3 regions of the Kaistia sp. UC242_56 genome follow, and region 3 is predicted to be linked to each of the others. Evidence: predicted binding sites of a transcription regulator. Region 3 holds the regulator's gene; each other region holds the start of a gene.

Region 1 (5,602 bases), 3.6 Mb from region 3:
TGGAATGGCGCTCGGTCGAGCCCAGAGGCCAGCCGGCGATCGCGCGGATGTGGTTCTCGAACTGCGAAACGATGCAGCCATCCTGCGTCCAGTGACCGGAATTGTGCACGCGCGGCGCGATCTCGTTGACGATCAGCCGTTCGCTGCCCTCTTCCTCGACCACGAACATCTCGACCGCCAGCAGCCCGACATAATCGAGCGCGCTCGCCACCTTGGCCGCGATCTCCCGCGCGGCTTCGGTGGTGGCGGACGAAAGCTGCGCCGGCACCGTGGAGGTCGCGAGGATATGGTTGCGGTGCACGTTCTCGACCGTGTCGTAGACCGACGTCTCGCCGTCCCGGCCGCGCACGACCAGCGCCGAGACCTCGCGGACGAAGGTGACGAAGCCTTCCAGCACCGCCGGCCGGCGGCCGATCGCCTCCCAGGCCGCTGCCACGTCATCGCCGGCGCGGATCGCCACCTGGCCCTTGCCGTCATAGCCGAACCGGCGCGTCTTCAGGATCGACGGGCGGCCGAGCGCTTCGAGGGCGGCTTCCAGGGACGCGAGATCCTCGACCTGCGCAAAGGGCGCCACCGGAATGCCGAGGCTCTGCATCAGCTCCTTTTCGGTGAGGCGGTCCTGCGACACGGCCAGCGCATGCGGGCTCGGCAGGACGTCGACCTGCTCGGCCAGGAAGGATGCCGTGTCGGCCGGCACGTTCTCGAACTCATAGGTGACGACGTCGACCGAGCCGGCGAACGCCGCGAGCGCCGACTGGTTCTCGTAGGCCGCCGTGGTCCGCGCCGCGACGACGTCGAAAGCCGGGCTCTCGCCGTCGGGGCGATAGACATGGCAGCGGAAGCCAAGTTCGGCCGCGGCCGTGGCCAGCATCCGGCCCAGTTGTCCACCACCGAGAATGCCGATGGTCGAGCCGGGCGGCAGCATCTTTTCAGAGGTCATCCGAAGGGCTTTCCGCAACCCGCGCAGCCTGGGCAGCGCGCCAATCATCGAGACGCGCCGCAAGGGCCGCGTCGTTGAGGGCGAGGATCGCGACGGCGAGCAGCGCCGCGTTGATCGCGCCGGCCTTGCCGATCGCCAGCGTGCCGACGGGAATGCCGCCCGGCATCTGCACGATCGAAAGCAGGCTGTCCTGGCCGGAGAGCGCCTTGGATTCGACGGGGACGCCCAGCACCGGCAGCGGCGTCATCGCCGCGCACATGCCAGGCAGATGCGCCGCGCCGCCGGCGCCGGCGATTACCACCTTAAAGCCCTTGTCGCGCGCCGTCTTCGAGAATTCGATCAACCGGTCGGGCGTCCGGTGCGCCGAGACGATCCGGTCGTCATGCGCGACGCCGAGCGCATCGAGCGTCTCGGCCGCGTGCCGCATCGTCTGCCAATCAGATTGGCTGCCCATGATGATGGCGATTGGCGCCGTAGTCTCTGCCAAGCTTTCGTCTCCGACATTGCGGGAAGGCGCGGATTATAGAGAGGGATGCCCTCGCCGCAAGGCGCGGAAACAGCCTTACCCGCCGTTAACCAGAATTGAACCAAGCGCGGGCAAAATCGCCCCATGTCCAGCGCACCCGTCCTCAAGCCGCAAAACCTTGTCGTCTCCGGATACGATCCGAGGCCGATCGCTCGTCGTCGCGAAAGCGAGGATGGCGGCGGATCGGCGGACCTGCCCGTCGAGCAGCGCTCGCTGGTGATGCGGCTTTCGGAGGAGGTCGCCGCGCTGCGCCGGGCGCTCGACGCCAGCCAGCACCGCATCGCCGCGCTGGAGGTGGAGGCCGCCGAAGAGCCGATTTCCGGACTGTTCAACCGCCGCGCCTTCATCCGCGAAATCGAGCGGGCGATCGCCTTCCAGACGCGCTATCCCATGACCTGCGGGATCGCGCTGATCGATGTCGACGGCATGGACGCGATCCGAGATGCCCAGGGGCAAAGCGGGCTGAACCGCGCGCTGCGCCTCATCGGCGAGACGCTGCGCACCGGCATCCGCTCCTGCGACGTGACCGCCCGGACCGGCAACGAACAGTTCGCGGTTGTGCTGTGGAACTCCACCACGGCCGATTGCGGCCATCGCGTGCTCGGCCTGCAGCGCGCCATCGCCGGTCTGGAAGACGTTCTGGAAGCGGGCGCCAGCCTGGCCACGCGATCGGCGGTGGTAATGATCGAGCCCGGCGCGACCGCCGACCAGGTGATCGCCACAGCGGACCGGCTTCTGCTAGAGGGAATGGCCTGCGGTCAGGCGATGATGTCCGGCAGGAGCTGATCCTCCAGCGCGACGATCCGGTCCTTCAACGCCAGCTTGCGCTTCTTGAGGCGCTGGATCCGCAACGGATCGATCTTGCCGGTCTCCGACATGACGGAAATGGCCGCGTCGAGATCGCTGTGTTCCTGCCGCAACCGCGCCAGCTCGAACCGGATTTCCCGCTCTTCTTCCTCGGTCATACGCCCCAACCTCGCCGAGTTCCGCCCGGCCCCTGACGGCGCCGACGCGCGACGATACATGCTCCGCCCAGCGGGCGCGAGCACCCTATCTCACCTTCCCCCCTTGAACCGGACGGCCGCAAGGCACAGATCCAAACTGAGCCGGTTTACAGGCTGGTCGGATTGATATGACCGGCGTGTGACAGTTCCCGGTTCACAGCAACCCCCGTCTATGGCACGATCCGCGTGCCGTCATCGATCAACGAAGGGAGGCAGTTTTAATGTCCATCGAATCGCATCTTGCCGAGCTGGAGCGTCGCCATGAGGCGCTCTCCAGGGAAATCGACCAGGTCACGAACCATCCGAGCGCCGATACGCTCGAGTTGGCGGCCATGAAGAGGCGCAAGCTGCAGCTGAAGGACGAGATCGCCCGACTGAAGGTAGGGAACACCGTTCACTGATTGATGACGAAAGGGTCATGCGAAGCGCCGCGTCCAACGCGGCGCTTTTGCTTTAGTAGGGACTATTCGGCCGGAACGGCGCGCCGCGGCCCGATCGGATCCTCCGCTTCGAGCCGCTGGCGGGACTTCGGCGCAGGTCCGGTCCAGTCGAGATACCAGGCCAGCGCGAACAGGACGCTCAACCCCACACCGATCAGCACCGTGTCGAGCACCATGCCCGTGGCGGTGAAGGTCGGGTCATTGGGCAGGCCGAAGACGCTCTCGCGGATGATGTGACCCGTGACGCTCAGGATGGTCCCGGTCCAGAACACTGGCAGGGTGTGGCGACCCAATCGAACGATCCAGTTGCCCTGGTCGAGCCAGCCCGCCAGCATGGCCGGCAGCGGGCTGTAGATCACGACATAGGCGATCGACAGCACATGCAGCAGGCGGAAGAATCCGACCCAGCTCTTGTTGAAGCCGGAGAGCCAGACCCATTCGGGCAGGGTCGGGAAATAGTCCCAGAGATGGGCGAACACCAGGATGGCTGAGGCCACGAGATAAGCGATCGCCAGCCCATAGAGCGGGCGCGAGAAGGCCAGCCGGTCGCCCCGCCGCAGCATGACGCCGCCGACGAAACCGATCACGAACAGCAGCTGCCAGGTGAACGGGTTGAAATACCAGCCGCCCCCACCGGGGAAACTCGGCAGCGTGAGGCGCCAGGCATTGGCGATTGCCCAGAGCGCCACGCTCGCCGCCAGCGCCAGCGACAGGCGGATACGGGCCAGCAGCATGATCAGCGGCAGCATCGCCATCATGACCATGTACATCGGCAGGATGTTGAAGTTGCCGGTCTGGTAAGTGAGCATGCCGATGCCCGCCAGGGCGCGCACCGGCTGCTCGACGATCCAGTGGCGTTCATCGGGGATCATCAGGCCCGGCTGATCCAGCCAGAGCGAGGCGCCGGCGTAGATCGCAAAACCGCAGGCGATCGAGGCGAGATGCGCGACATAGAGCGTGCCAATGCGCTTGCTAATACGGCCGACCGCCTGCCCCGATTGGCCCGAGACGAAGCGCGGATAGTAGGCAAGCGCCGCCGAGATGCCGGCGAGCAGCACGAAAATCTCGGCCGCGTCCGACAGGCCGAAGTTCCGGTGCGTGAAGTTCGAATATAGGTTACCCGGGATGTGGTTCACGAAAATCGAGATGAGCGCCAAACCCCGGAAAAAATCGATCCGATAGTCACGCGTCATGGAAGTCGACAATGCTCGATGCACCCGGAAGCCTCAGATGACAGGAACGGACAAGTATCGGGTTCGCCTAGCTGGCGAACAAGGCAAGCTTGCGGCGGTGGATGCCGGTTTCAATGCGCCAGGAGGGACAGGGCTCCGTCCCAGGTCAATTTGAGCCCGATCAGCATCACGAACAGATAGGAAAGACCGTAGAAGACGGTCTGGTCCATCACCCGCACGATCCAGATGCCGAGAACCGTCGTCAGCGCGGCGAGCGGAAACAGCACCGCGGCCGTTTCCAGATTGGCGGCGTCGAACTGGCCGAGGAAGAAATAGGGAATGAGCTTCACCGCATTGGTGACGGCGAAGAAGATCACCGAGGTACCGACGAACACCTGCTTGTCGAGCCGGAGCGGCAGCGCGTACATCTGGAACGGCGGCGCGCCGGCGTGGCTGACGAACGAGGTGAAGCCGGCCAGCAGCCCCCAGAACGACCCCTTGGCGCCGTTGGGCCGCGCCGGCAGCGCCCGCAACCGGTCGCCAAACCAGTAGTTCAGGGCGAACACGATGGAGATCAGGCCAACCAGAAGGCGGACGAAATCCTCCTTCACATAGGCGGCCGTCGCCCAGCCGACCGCGATGCCCACGATCGACGCCGGCAGCATGACGGCAAGCGTCGGCCGATCGAAGATGCGGCGGTAGAAATAGAGGCTGATCGCATCCATCACGAGCAGGATCGGCAGCATGATGCCGGCCGCCTGAACCGGCGAGATCACCAGAGCCAGGATGGGAACGGCCAGCATGCCCATCGCGCCGCCAAATCCGCCCTTGGACAAGCCTGCGACGGCCACGGCTGGGATCGCAGCCGCGTAGAATGCGAATTCGGTGAACATGCGGTGTCGCTTGGCGAGGAGTATGGCAGGTTGGAACGATTTACCCTCGTTCGCCGCCAAAATCCAGTATATCTCCTGCTTTGGAGCCTTTTGCGGCGACAGACTCACATTGCGTAACATACGCGAGCTTATTATATATCGACCTATGAATACGCTGCCTTCTGACAAGCACCTCGGCTTTCTGATCAACGACGTCGCGCGTCTGGTTCGCCGTGCCTTCGATCAGAAGGGGCAGAGCTGCAGCCTGACCCGCGCGCAATGGCAGGTTATGGCCTATCTCTTCCACAATGAGGGCTCGAACCAGGCCTCCGTCGCGGATGCGCTGGATGTCGAGCCGATCACCCTGTCGCGCCATATCGACCGGCTGGAAGCGATGGGCTTTGTCGCCCGCGTTCCCGATCCGGCGGACCGGCGGGCTCGCCGCCTGCACCTGACCGAAAGCGTGCGCCCGCTGCTCGACCAGATGAAGATCATCGGCAACGAGGTGATCGCTACCGCGCTCGAAGGCATCTCCGAAAAAGAGTCGGAGATGCTGATCGATCTGCTGAGCCGGATCCGCAGCAACATGACCACCCGCGGCTTCGAATCCGGCTGCGGCGAAGCCGCCAAGGATGCCGCGACCAAGCT
Region 2 (5,602 bases), 2.6 Mb from region 3:
TCGATCTTGTCGAGGACGTAGCCATTCGTCGCCTGCAGGGCCGGCAGCAGGTCGTAGAGGTCTTCCTTGGCGACCTTGGGCAGTTCGCCGCCGAGCGGTACCGGCTTGACGCCGTCCAGCGAGACGAAGGTCAGCTTCTTGATCTTCGCGTCGCGGCCGATCTGGTTGTCGCGCTCGATGGCGACGAGGCCGCCGGGAACGGCGGTCAGCTCGGACAGCCCGACCCATCCCTTTTCCGCCTTGTCGAGCGGGTAGAGCACGGCCGCCCATTCCTTCGACGCAGGCTTGTAGGCGAGGAGCTTGGTGAAGCCCTTGGGATCGTCCTTCCATTCGCGCTGCACGGCGACCCAGACCGTCTCGTCGGCGCCGGTGCCGACGACCGTCACGCCTTCGAAGCCGAATCGCGTGGCGTGCTGGGCCAGCGCTTCCGGCAGGGCGATCTCTTCCTGTACGACGCCCTTGGCGTCGACACGGACGAGCGAGGACTGGGTCTTGTTCTTCTCGCGCTCGGGATTGCCTTCCGAGGCGAGCCAGAAGCCGCCATCGTTCGAAAGCGCGATGCCTTCGAGGTCGAGGTTCTCGACCGGCTTGCCATCCTTGGTGACCGTCATCTCGTCGGTGATGACGGCCGGAGTCTGGGTGGCGTCGATGGTCAGGATGCGGCCGATCTTCTGCGCGCTGTCGATGACGGCGTAGAGCTTGCCGGCCTCCTTGGCGTCGGCAACCGTGCCCGAGAGGGCGGCCCAGCCGATCGGCTTGCCGTTCTTGTTGGCGGAGACGAGGGTCGGGTAGGCGGCCGGCGCGTCGCTGCGCTCATAGATCGTCACGACGGAGCCGATCAGGCCGTCCTCGCGCAGATCGTTTTCGGCGGCCGTCACGAACAGGTTGCGTGAGGGGATGGCGAGCAGGCCTTCCGGGCCGATGCCGCCCGGCAGCGCCTGAAGGAAGGTCGGGGCTTTGCCGGCGCCCTCGTCCTTGTAGACGCCGACTAGCGAGGCGCGCTCGGAGCCGACGAAGATCAGCTTGTCCGCGCCAAACGTCGCGACTTCGGCGCCTTCCGGCTCGTTGCCCTTCTTGTTGCGCTTTTCCGGGTAGTGGCCGAGGCGGACGGTCTCGTATTCGAGCGCGGTGCCCGAGTCATATTCGAGCGTGCCGTCGACGTTGAAGATCGAGAAGCCGCGCGAGCCGCCCTTCCAGTCGCCCTCATTGGCGGTGAAGAAGCGATTGGAGTCGATCCACTGCACGCCGTCCGGCTCGCGGGCGACCTTTTCCATCTTGCCGGAAAGGTCGATCACGCCGTCCTTCTTCACGTCGATGCCATCGAGATCGACGGTGCCAGCTGAAAAATGCTTCACGACCTTGCCGGTGGCGAGGTCGGCGATGACGATGTGGTTGTTCTCCTGCAGGGTGAGAACGACCTGGTTCTTGTCGTTGATATCGACGAATTCCGGCTCGGGATCGGTCGGGGCGACGTCGGCAAGGCCCGTGACGTCGATGACCATCTTGCTGGCGCAATCGACGGCACCATCGGCGCCAATCGCGAAGCTGGTCAGGTTGCCGCCCGGCAGCTGCGGGATGGCGCCTTCATTGATGTCCTCGTCGCGCTCGTTCTCGATCGCGATGGCGAGGAATTTGCCGTCCGGGCTCTTGGCGAGCGAATCCGGCTGGCCGGCGAGATCACAGGTAGCCTTCACGCTCTTGGAGGCGAGGTCGACGATGGCGAGATGGCCCGAGGGCTCGCTCTTCGACTTGGAGGTGACGACGCCGACCAGGGCGAAGCCGTTGGCGACGACGGTCGAGGTCGGCTCGCCGCCGAGCGCCACGGTTCCCGCAGGCTTCGGGGTCTTCGGATCGGTGATGTCGATCAGGCCGATGCGCTCGCCGGGGCTGTCGGTATAGACCAGCGTCTTGCCGTCCGCAGTCGCGGTGATGATCTCGGCGACCGTCTTTTGCTTCGCGTCGGCATCGGCAGGCAGGTTGTCGACGACATGGAAGGTCGCGATGCGGTTGAAGTTTTCCGCGGCGTGGGAGGCGAGGGCGGTGCCCGCCAGGAGGCTGGCTGCGAGCGCGCTGCGCAGGATCGGCTTGAGCATGGTTTCCTCAATCATTTCAGAGAGGTCCGGGGCGGAGAGCGCCAAGGATTGCCGGCAATAGACCGAGCGCGCATGACGGGAGAATGACAGTTTCCCGTGGCTTGCCGCCTGGCTTTCGAAGATTTCCACAGTCCATTGAAAGGGCGGCTGGACAGGCCGGGAGCGCTTTGCTACATACCGCCTCGTTCCGGGCGTCGCGGCGAAGGCTTCGAGGCCGCCACGGAATGGGTGCATAGCTCAGTTGGTAGAGCAGCTGACTCTTAATCAGCTTGTCCTAGGTTCGATCCCTAGTGCACCCACCAAATTCCCGACCGTTCGCGGGTTCCAGAGCCTTCTTGTTTTCGCTCTGTGATGTCAGCGAATGGGTGCATAGCTCAGTTGGTAGAGCAGCTGACTCTTAATCAGCTTGTCCTAGGTTCGATCCCTAGTGCACCCACCATCTTCGACAAGGCCGCCAGTCTCCGACTGGCGGCCTTGTTCGTTTCCGGACCTTGCCAGACCCACGGAGTTGCCCGACTGATACGGGAACGTCCCGGCGTCCGCGCGGTTGATTGCCCAGCGGGCGGGCGGATGGTCTACTGGCCCGACGACAACAAGGAGTGGTGAGCCGACATGAATGTCCTTCAATGCAGGATGGCGCTGGCGGGTCTTGGCTGGAGCGTCGAGGATCTGGCGCGGCACGCGGGTGTTCCGGCCGATGCGGCGCTGCGCTTCGACGCCGGCGAGGTCGTGCCGCCGCACGTCTACGAGACGCTGCGGGACACGCTGCAGACTGCCGGCATCATCTTCGAGGACGAGGGCCAGATGCTCGAGGGCGGGCCCGGCGTGCGGCTCCAGCGCAACCATATCGACGAAGGCAAGCGCCCGGAAGAGCTCAGCTCGGCGAATGACGGCTGAAGGTTGATTTCGGACAGCTGAGATTCCAAGGCCGGACGCCGAAAGACCCTCACCCCAGCCCTCTCCCGTGGACGGGAGAGGGGGCAGACCGAGGCCCGTCAGTTCGGTCTCAAAGGCGCCGCCAAGCCGGCCGGAAAGCCCTCGCCCGCTTGCGGGAGAGGGTTGGGTGAGGGGCTTTCTCATCCCCTTGCGCTGGCTGCCGGCTATACGCAATCCCTAAGGCTAGCCCACTTCTCCGAGGGCGAGTTGCCTCCCGCGCCTTCACCTGGCCTTCGGCAGCGTCGTGCCGAAGACGTGATCCCAGAACAGTGTCGTGACGCCGAAATTGCCTTCATCGCCGCTGTGGTGGTGAAGGGCGTGCCGGCGCTTGACCTTGTACAGGTAGGAATCGTGCGGCGGGTGCCAGTGGTGCAGCACGTGGTGCACGAAACTGTAGCTGAGATAGCCGGTGGTGACGCCGGCCGTGAAACCGCTCGCGACGCCGAAGCCGAACAGGTGCCAGCTCGGCCAGAACACGACGGCGGCGATGACGAAGAAGGACAGCCAGATCGGCGTGCCGATCAGCGCGGTCGGCGCGGCGTGATGCGTCTCGTGCAGATCGCGGAAATAGACAACGTTGTGCAGGATACCGCGATGGATCCAATACTCGGCGAAGGTCCACACGCACAGGCCGACGCCAAAGGCGGCGATCCAGACGAGAGGATTGATGTGTCCCTGCCAGAACACGACAGCCAAGACCAGCCCGGCTAGCGTGATTGGGTAGATGACGAAGTCGGAATAATACGTGACGGGTCTCAACTGCATTTCGCCAACCTAGTCTGGATACACGTCTACAGGAGCGTCATCTTGAATTGAGCCAGCTTAACAGCTTCACTACAAGTGGCGATCCGAGGGTGCGACCAAATATGTTCGACAGACCCATTTCGGGCCCGCGAGGCAGGTGACGGCATCGCACCGGCATGGCATGGTCGCGCCATGCGCATCCTCACTTTCTGCCTCGCCCTGCTGCTTCCCGCCGCTTCCCAGGCCATGGATCTCTCGACTCGGATCGGTTTCGCGGACCTGCAACCTGAGCGGTCGGCGCAGCTGCTGCAGCGGGTGAACATCATCGACGGCACGGATGACCGCGATTCGCTGCTCAAGATCGGGCCTTCGCTTGGCCTCACCCGCAGCGAGATTTCGCGCATCCGCAGCGTCTCGGGCTATGTCGGTTGCCTGTCGCCATCGCCTTCCGTCGGATCGGCGGCGCTGTTCCTGAACAACCAGCAGATCCTCACCGCGGCGCATGTCTTCTTCGAGCCCTCGGGCAAGCGGCGCTGGAAATGCTTCTTCCGTCCGCAGAGCGTCGATGGGCCGATGATCGACCTGATCGTCGACGACCGGACGCATTTCGGCTCCAAGAAGCCGAAGGCGGGATCGAACAATGATTATGCGATCGTGCGGCTGGTCGAGCCCCTGGCGGGCGCCGTGCCGTTTCCGGTTGTGCCGGACGTGCCGGTGCAGAATGGCGACAAGCTGATCGTCATCACCGCGCATCCGGCCGAGATGGAGAAGGAAGTCGATCGCGACATTCCCGTCGCGCAGGGGTGCCAGGTGCGGCGCGCCATCGACAAGTCGCGCTCGGCGGCGGCGACCTCGTTTTTCCGGACGGATTGCGATGCGACCGGCGCCTCGTCGGGCGGCATGAACCTGTCGCGCGTTAATGGCCAACTGGTCTTTCGCGGCATCACCATCACCACGGGGCCATGGCGGGATCCGCGCTACAAGGGCGCGCCCTATAACGAGAAGGGCGGCAGCGTCACCACAGCCCTGGGAGCTGACGCCGCCATTCTCGCCGCCGGCCGGGCAATGGCTGCCGGCGGTTCCTGACGCTGGGGTCGGATCCCGGTCATCTCAGCGGCCGCGCGCGCCGGAGAGATAGAGGTCGATCTGCGACCGGCTGATGCCGACATCGGCAAGCATGCGATCGTCCATCGACATCAGGATCCGGCGATCCTGGCGACGACGCAGCCAGCGCGGAAGGTTGAGCGCGTTCTTCATGATGGTATCTCCCTGCAAGACCGGCGGTTCATCCGTCGGCGAGGGGTTGATACCGTAGCGTCAGGCCGGGCGCTGTGAACGCTGTCACGGCGCGCGGCGGCTAGCCGAGATGCAGCGCCGCCGTGCTGCTCGCCGCGCCCTCATAGCGCGGCAGCAGGTAGATCGCGGCGATCGCCGGCAGGGTGATGACCGCGAAGGCGATGGCCAGCGCCGGCAGGCCGAACTGGATGAACGGCGCCACGAGCGCCGTGCCGATGGTCGGCAGCAGCGTGATCGCCAGCATCAGCGCCGCCGAGCCGCGCCCCTCGTCGGGGGCGGAAGCCGCCAGCGACTTGACGAAGCCGACGCCGCCGCGAAGTCCCAGCCCGCCCGGAACCGGCAACATGATGAACAGCAGTACGACGATGCTGGAGCCGCCGGCAAAGGCATAGACCAGAAGGGCGATCGCCGAGGCGCCGACCATCAGCGTGCCGATGGTGACCAGCCGCTCCGGACCCCAGCGATGCACGAACACGCCGGCCAGATTGGAGGTCACCACGAACATGGCGACGCTCAGGAGCTGGAACAGGACG
Region 3 (5,602 bases):
ACCAGTTCTGGAGCACCAACCTGAACGCGCCGATGTCGTCGCTGCCGGTGACGATCTTCCAGTTCGCCCTGTCGCCCTATCCGGATTGGCAGAAGCTGGCCTGGACCGGTGCCCTGCTCATCACCTTTACCGTGCTGGCGCTCAACATCGTCGCTCGCGCCTTCCTCAGCCCCAAGGCTCAAAAATGACCCAGTCCGCGATGAACACGGCCGGCATGGCCGAGAAGATCTCGATCCGCAATCTGAAGTTCTTCTACGGCGACAACCTCGCGCTGAAGACCATCAACCTGCCGCTGTTCGAGAAGAAGGTCACCGCTTTCATCGGCCCGTCGGGTTGCGGCAAGTCGACCCTGCTGCGCGTGCTGAACCGGATGTACGACCTCTATCCGCGCCAGCGGGCCGAGGGCGAGGTGATCTTCGACGGCAAGAACGTGCTCGACCCCGACCAGGACCGCAACATGCTGCGCGCCCGCGTCGGCATGGTGTTCCAGAAGCCGACGCCATTCCCGATGTCGATCTACGACAACATCGCCTTCGGCATCCGCCTCTATGAAAACATCTCGCGCTCCGAGATGGACGGCCGGGTCGAGGCGGCGCTGACGCGCGGCGCGCTCTGGAACGAGGTCAAGGACAAGCTGCACACCAGCGGTCTCAGCCTCTCCGGCGGCCAGCAGCAGCGCCTCTGCATCGCCCGCACCATCGCGGTGCGGCCGGAAGTCGTGCTGTTCGACGAGCCCTGCTCGGCGCTCGATCCGATCTCGACCGCCAAGATCGAGGAACTGATCGACGAACTGACGACCGACTACACGATCGCCATCGTCACCCACAACATGCAGCAGGCCGCCCGCGTCTCGGACTACACGGCCTTCATGTATCTCGGCGAGCTGATCGAGTTCGACGAGACCACGAAGATCTTCACCGCCCCGAGCGACAAGCGCACGCAGGACTACATCACCGGTCGCTTCGGCTAAGCCGGGCCACGGGTAGGAGCACGACATGTCCGAACACATCGTTTCCAAGTACGACGAAGAACTGAACGACGTCGCCCGCCGCATCGCCGAGATGGGCGGCATGGCCGAGCGTCTCGTCGACGTCGCGGTCGGCGCGCTGATGCGCGTCGATGCCGCGACCGCCCGCACCGTCATCGCGGACGACAAGAAGCTCGACGTGCTGCAGCGCGAATGCGAAGAGCGCGCCATCATGATCATCGCCCGGCGCCAGCCCATGGCGATGGACCTGCGCGAAGTCATCGCCGCGCAGCGTATCGCCAGCGATCTCGAGCGCATCGGCGACCTAGCCAAGAACATCGCCAAGCGCGTCATTGCGCTGGACGGCCACATCCAGTCCAAGCGTTTCAACACCGGCGTCGAGCACATGGCGCAGCTGTCGCTGGCGCAGCTCAAGGACGTGCTGGATTCCTACGCGACCCGCGACGTCGACCAAGCCTACCAGGTCTGGAAGCGCGACGAAGAAATCGACGCCATGTACACGTCGCTCTTCCGCGAGCTGCTGACCTACATGATGGAAGATCCGCGCAACATCACCTTCTGCACGCATCTCCTGTTCTGCGCCAAGAACATCGAGCGCATCGGCGACCATGCGACCAATATCGCCGAGACGGTCTATTATGTCGTCACCGGCCAGGTCCTGGCCGAGGATCGTCCCAAGCAGGACGAATCCAGCACGACCGCCGTCGCGTATGAGAAGAACTGACGCCTGCGTCAGGTTTACTGGGATATCCGTGAATGACGCCACGCGTTATGATCGTTGAGGACGAGGAGGCGCTGAGCCTCCTCCTCCGCTACAACCTCGAAGCCGAGGGCTATGCCGTCGAGGTGGTGCCGCGCGGCGACGACGCCGAGATGCGCCTGCTCGAAACCGTACCCGACCTGCTGCTGCTCGACTGGATGCTGCCGGGCATTTCCGGCATCGAGCTGTGCCGCCGCCTGCGGGCGCGCGACGCCACCCGCACCCTGCCGGTGATCATGCTGACGGCGCGCGGCGAGGAACAGGAACGCATCCGGGGCCTTGCCACCGGCGCCGACGACTATGTCGTCAAGCCGTTCTCCGTGCCGGAACTGATGGCCCGCGTGCGCGCCATCCTGCGCCGCTCGAAGCCGGAGGTAATCGCCTCGTTGCTGCGCGCCGGCGACATCGAGCTCGACCGCGAGACGCATCGCGTCCGCCGCTCCGGCCGCGAGCTGCATCTCGGCCCGACCGAGTTCCGCCTGCTCGAATATCTGATGAAGAGCCCGGGCCGCGTGTTTTCCCGCGAGCAGCTGCTCGACGGCGTCTGGGGCCGCGACGTCTATGTCGACGAGCGCACGGTCGACGTGCATATCGGTCGGCTGCGCAAGGCGGTCAATCGCGGCCGCGTCAAGGACCCGATCCGCACGGTGCGCGGCTCCGGCTACTCCTTCGACGACCAGTTCGCGATGGCGTGAGGCGTTCCCTTGCCTCTCCCGGATGGGAGGGGCGGGGCAGTCTTCCAAAAATTCAGCCCAACCAAAAAGCCGCGTGGCCCTCCACGCGGCTTTTTGCATGCAACGAGCCAGGGCACAAAAAAAGGCCGTGCGCCCCGGGGGAGGCGGCACGGCCAGACTTGCATCGCAGGCCGACGGTGGGAGGACGCCGTCAGCCGCGGCGCGGCGCAATCAGGCGCCGACAGCCTTCTTCTGGCGACGATCATGCACGGGCTGATAGGCAACCCGCGAATGATATTCGCAATAGGGAATGCCGGAATTCGAGCGCTGGCCGCAGAAGTGGAAATCCTCGGTGCTGGGATCGCCGATCGGCCACTTGCAGGTCTGCTCGGTCAGGGTGAGGATCGTCGCGTGCAGGCTGATCGGAACGACGACGTCGTCCGAGCCAACCGCCCTGGGCATGCGCCGCGGCTCGGGTGCGATCTGGCTCATCGGCTTCAGGGCCGTGTTGCCGGCGACGAGTGGCCTGACGGGATTGGGGCGCCCTGTCGTGACCGAGCGTCCGTTGGTGGCAGCCGCGGGCTTGCGGGCGCGAGCGACCGGCGCCGTTGCCGGCTTGGCACGGCCGGAAAGGCTCAGCCGGTGTACCTTGCCGATGACCGCATTGCGCGTTACGCCGCCGAGTTCCGAAGCGATCTGGCTTGCGCTCAAGCCGTCGGTCCAGAGTTTTTTCAGCAACTCAACCCGTTCGTCCGTCCAAGTCATAGCGTGTCCTTGTCGGTCGGAGCGATACCCGGAATCCTGTCGCGGTCGTTCAGCCGGGATGCCGGACGACTGCGGACGCCATACAAGGGTCAGGGGGAGGTACCTGCTCGATATTTCGTGTCTTAACGAAAATTAAGATACTATATGGCGTGACTCGGTGACAAGAGTCGGAGGGATGGGTAGCGGCCGATCGGGCTGTTTTCCCCAACTTGCGACGGATTTCGGATCCATGAGTCCCGTCAATCGCTTAGCCGTCATGACCGCGCGCGAGCGGCGATTTCATTGACACAAATCGTCACGACCGTGATATAAGGGCAACGCATAAAGGTGCTGCCCGGCGCGTTGGCCTCGGGCGGCACCTTTGATTTTTAAGCACCCATTTCCGTGGTTTCATCCGAAGGAGGGGATATGAGCGCCCCCGATACCAGCGTTAAAAAGACCTCGTCCAGCCTCTATGACACCTTTTCGCGTGCGCCGCTCGAGTTCGAGCGAGGCGAGGGGGCCTGGGTCTTTACGCGAGAGGGCGACGCTTATCTCGATTTCTCCGCCGGCATCGCGGTGAACACGCTCGGCCATGCCAATCCGATCCTGGTGCAGGCGCTGACCGAACAGGCCGGCAAGCTCTGGCACACCTCGAACCTGTTCCGGATCCCGGGCCAGGAGAAGCTTGCCGACACGCTGGTCGCCAATACCTTCGCCGACCGGGTCTTCTTCGCCAATTCGGGCGCCGAGGCCAACGAGGCAGCCATCAAGACGGCGCGGCGCTATCATTACGTCAACGGCCAGCCCGACCGGTACCGCATCCTCACCATCGAGGGCGCGTTCCACGGCCGGACCCTGGCGACGCTCGCCGCCGGCGGGCAGCAGAAATATCTCGACGGCTTCGGCCCGAAGGCGGACGGCTTCGACCAGGTGCCGTTCGGCGACATGGCGGCGATCAAGGCCGCGGTGACGCCGGCGACCGCCGCCATCATGATCGAGCCGATCCAGGGCGAGGGCGGCGTGCGCGCCTTCCCGAACGCCTTCCTGCGCGAGCTCCGGGCGCTTTGCGACGCCGAGGGCATGCTGCTGATCATGGACGAGGTCCAGACCGGCATCGGCCGCACCGGCAAGCTGTTCGCCTATGAATGGACCGGCATCGCGCCCGACATCCTGACGGCGGCCAAGGGCATTGGCGGCGGCTTCCCGCTCGGCGCCTGCCTCGCCACCAACGAGGCGGCCAAGGGCATGACTCCCGGCACGCATGGCACCACCTTCGGCGGCAATCCGCTGGCGATGGCGGTGGGCAATGCCGTGCTCGACGTCGTGCTCGGCGATGGCTTCCTCGAGCATGTGCGCGAGACCGCGCGCTATCTGACCCAGCGCCTTGGCGGGCTGATGGACAGCCATCCCGGCGTCATCGACGACATTCGCGGCGAGGGCCTGCTGATCGGCCTCCACGCGCTGAAGCCGGTGCCCGAAGTGGTGGCGGCGCTGCGCGAGCAGAAGATGCTGGCCGCCGGCGCGGGCGACAATGTCCTGCGATTGCTGCCGCCGCTCAACATCGGCAAGGCAGAAGTCGACGCGGCGATCGACAAGCTCGACGCCGCCTTTTCCGCAATCGAAGCCGAGGCTGCGCAAGCGGCACGGCAATCCGCCTGAGCGGACAGGACAGACCTATGGTTCGGCATTTTCTCGACCTGACGGATTTCGATTCCGCCACTCTTAGACAGATCATGGAAGGCGCCAAGCGCATCAAGTCGGTGCGCAATGGCGCGCGTGATGGCGTCGGCCCGCTGGCCGGCAAGGTGCTGGCGCTGGTGTTCGAGCAGCCCTCGACCCGCACGCGCGTCTCCTTCGATGTCGGCATGCGCGAGCTCGGCGGCCAGACGCTGATGCTGACCGGCGCCGAGATGCAGCTTGGCCGCGGCGAGACCATCGCCGACACGGCGCGGGTCATGTCGCGCTATGTCGACGGCATCATGATCCGCATCCTCGACCACGACTCGCTGAAGGAATTGGCGGCCAACGCCACCGTCCCCGTGATCAACGGGCTGACGCGCCGCTCGCATCCCTGCCAGATCATGGCCGATATCCTCACCTATGAGGAGCATCGCGGCCCGATCACCGGCAAGACCGTGTCGTGGCTGGGCGACAGCAACAATGTCATGGCGTCGTGGGTCCACGCCGCCGCGCGCTTCAACTTCCGCCTCAAGATCGCGACGCCGGAGGAGCTTGCGCCTTCGCACAAGCTGCTCGACTGGGCGCGCACCAATGGCGGCGAGGTGATCGCCGGCGAGGACGCGGACGACGCGGCAGCCGATTCCGACTGCATCGTCACCGACACCTGGGTGTCGATGGGCGACAGCGAGGCGGAGCGCCGGCACAATCTGCTGAAGCCCTACCAGGTGAACGCCCGCCTGATGTCGCGCGCCA

What was found. The regulator PhoB, encoded in region 3, activates phosphate uptake and scavenging genes when phosphate is short. The targets are predictions, from matches to a motif close to TGTCATNNANCTGTCAT.
Region 1: the regulator PhoB is predicted to act here: its motif matches at 2,599-2,615, upstream of ACHMWQ_RS23765 (DUF465 domain-containing protein).
Region 2: the regulator PhoB is predicted to act here: its motif matches at 2,166-2,182, upstream of ACHMWQ_RS19520 (esterase-like activity of phytase family protein).

What each region holds. Positions count from the first base shown of each region.
Region 1 is NZ_JBIOAN010000002.1:4,469,448-4,475,049, forward strand. It holds gene ACHMWQ_RS23745 (5-(carboxyamino)imidazole ribonucleotide synthase) at 1-940, opposite strand, end outside; gene purE (5-(carboxyamino)imidazole ribonucleotide mutase) at 930-1,394, opposite strand; gene ACHMWQ_RS23755 (GGDEF domain-containing protein) at 1,551-2,252, shown strand; gene ACHMWQ_RS23760 (YdcH family protein) at 2,225-2,431, opposite strand; gene ACHMWQ_RS23765 (DUF465 domain-containing protein) at 2,692-2,871, shown strand; gene ACHMWQ_RS23770 (OpgC family protein) at 2,934-4,103, opposite strand; gene ACHMWQ_RS23775 (sulfite exporter TauE/SafE family protein) at 4,214-4,975, opposite strand; gene ACHMWQ_RS23780 (MarR family transcriptional regulator) at 4,998-5,602, shown strand, end outside.
Region 2 is NZ_JBIOAN010000002.1:3,541,186-3,546,787, reverse strand. It holds gene ACHMWQ_RS19520 (esterase-like activity of phytase family protein) at 1-2,093, opposite strand, end outside; tRNA gene ACHMWQ_RS19515 (tRNA-Lys) at 2,320-2,395, shown strand; tRNA gene ACHMWQ_RS19510 (tRNA-Lys) at 2,457-2,532, shown strand; gene ACHMWQ_RS19505 (hypothetical protein) at 2,706-2,990, shown strand; gene ACHMWQ_RS19500 (sterol desaturase family protein) at 3,252-3,794, opposite strand; gene ACHMWQ_RS19495 (trypsin-like peptidase domain-containing protein) at 3,966-4,859, shown strand; gene ACHMWQ_RS19490 (DUF1127 domain-containing protein) at 4,884-5,030, opposite strand; gene ACHMWQ_RS19485 (MFS transporter) at 5,131-5,602, opposite strand, start outside.
Region 3 is NZ_JBIOAN010000002.1:904,679-910,280, forward strand. It holds gene pstA (phosphate ABC transporter permease PstA) at 1-188, shown strand, start outside; gene pstB (phosphate ABC transporter ATP-binding protein PstB) at 185-970, shown strand; gene phoU (phosphate signaling complex protein PhoU) at 996-1,712, shown strand; gene phoB (phosphate regulon transcriptional regulator PhoB) at 1,745-2,443, shown strand; gene ACHMWQ_RS06970 (GcrA family cell cycle regulator) at 2,654-3,187, opposite strand; gene ACHMWQ_RS06975 (aspartate aminotransferase family protein) at 3,596-4,828, shown strand; gene argF (ornithine carbamoyltransferase) at 4,903-5,602, shown strand, end outside.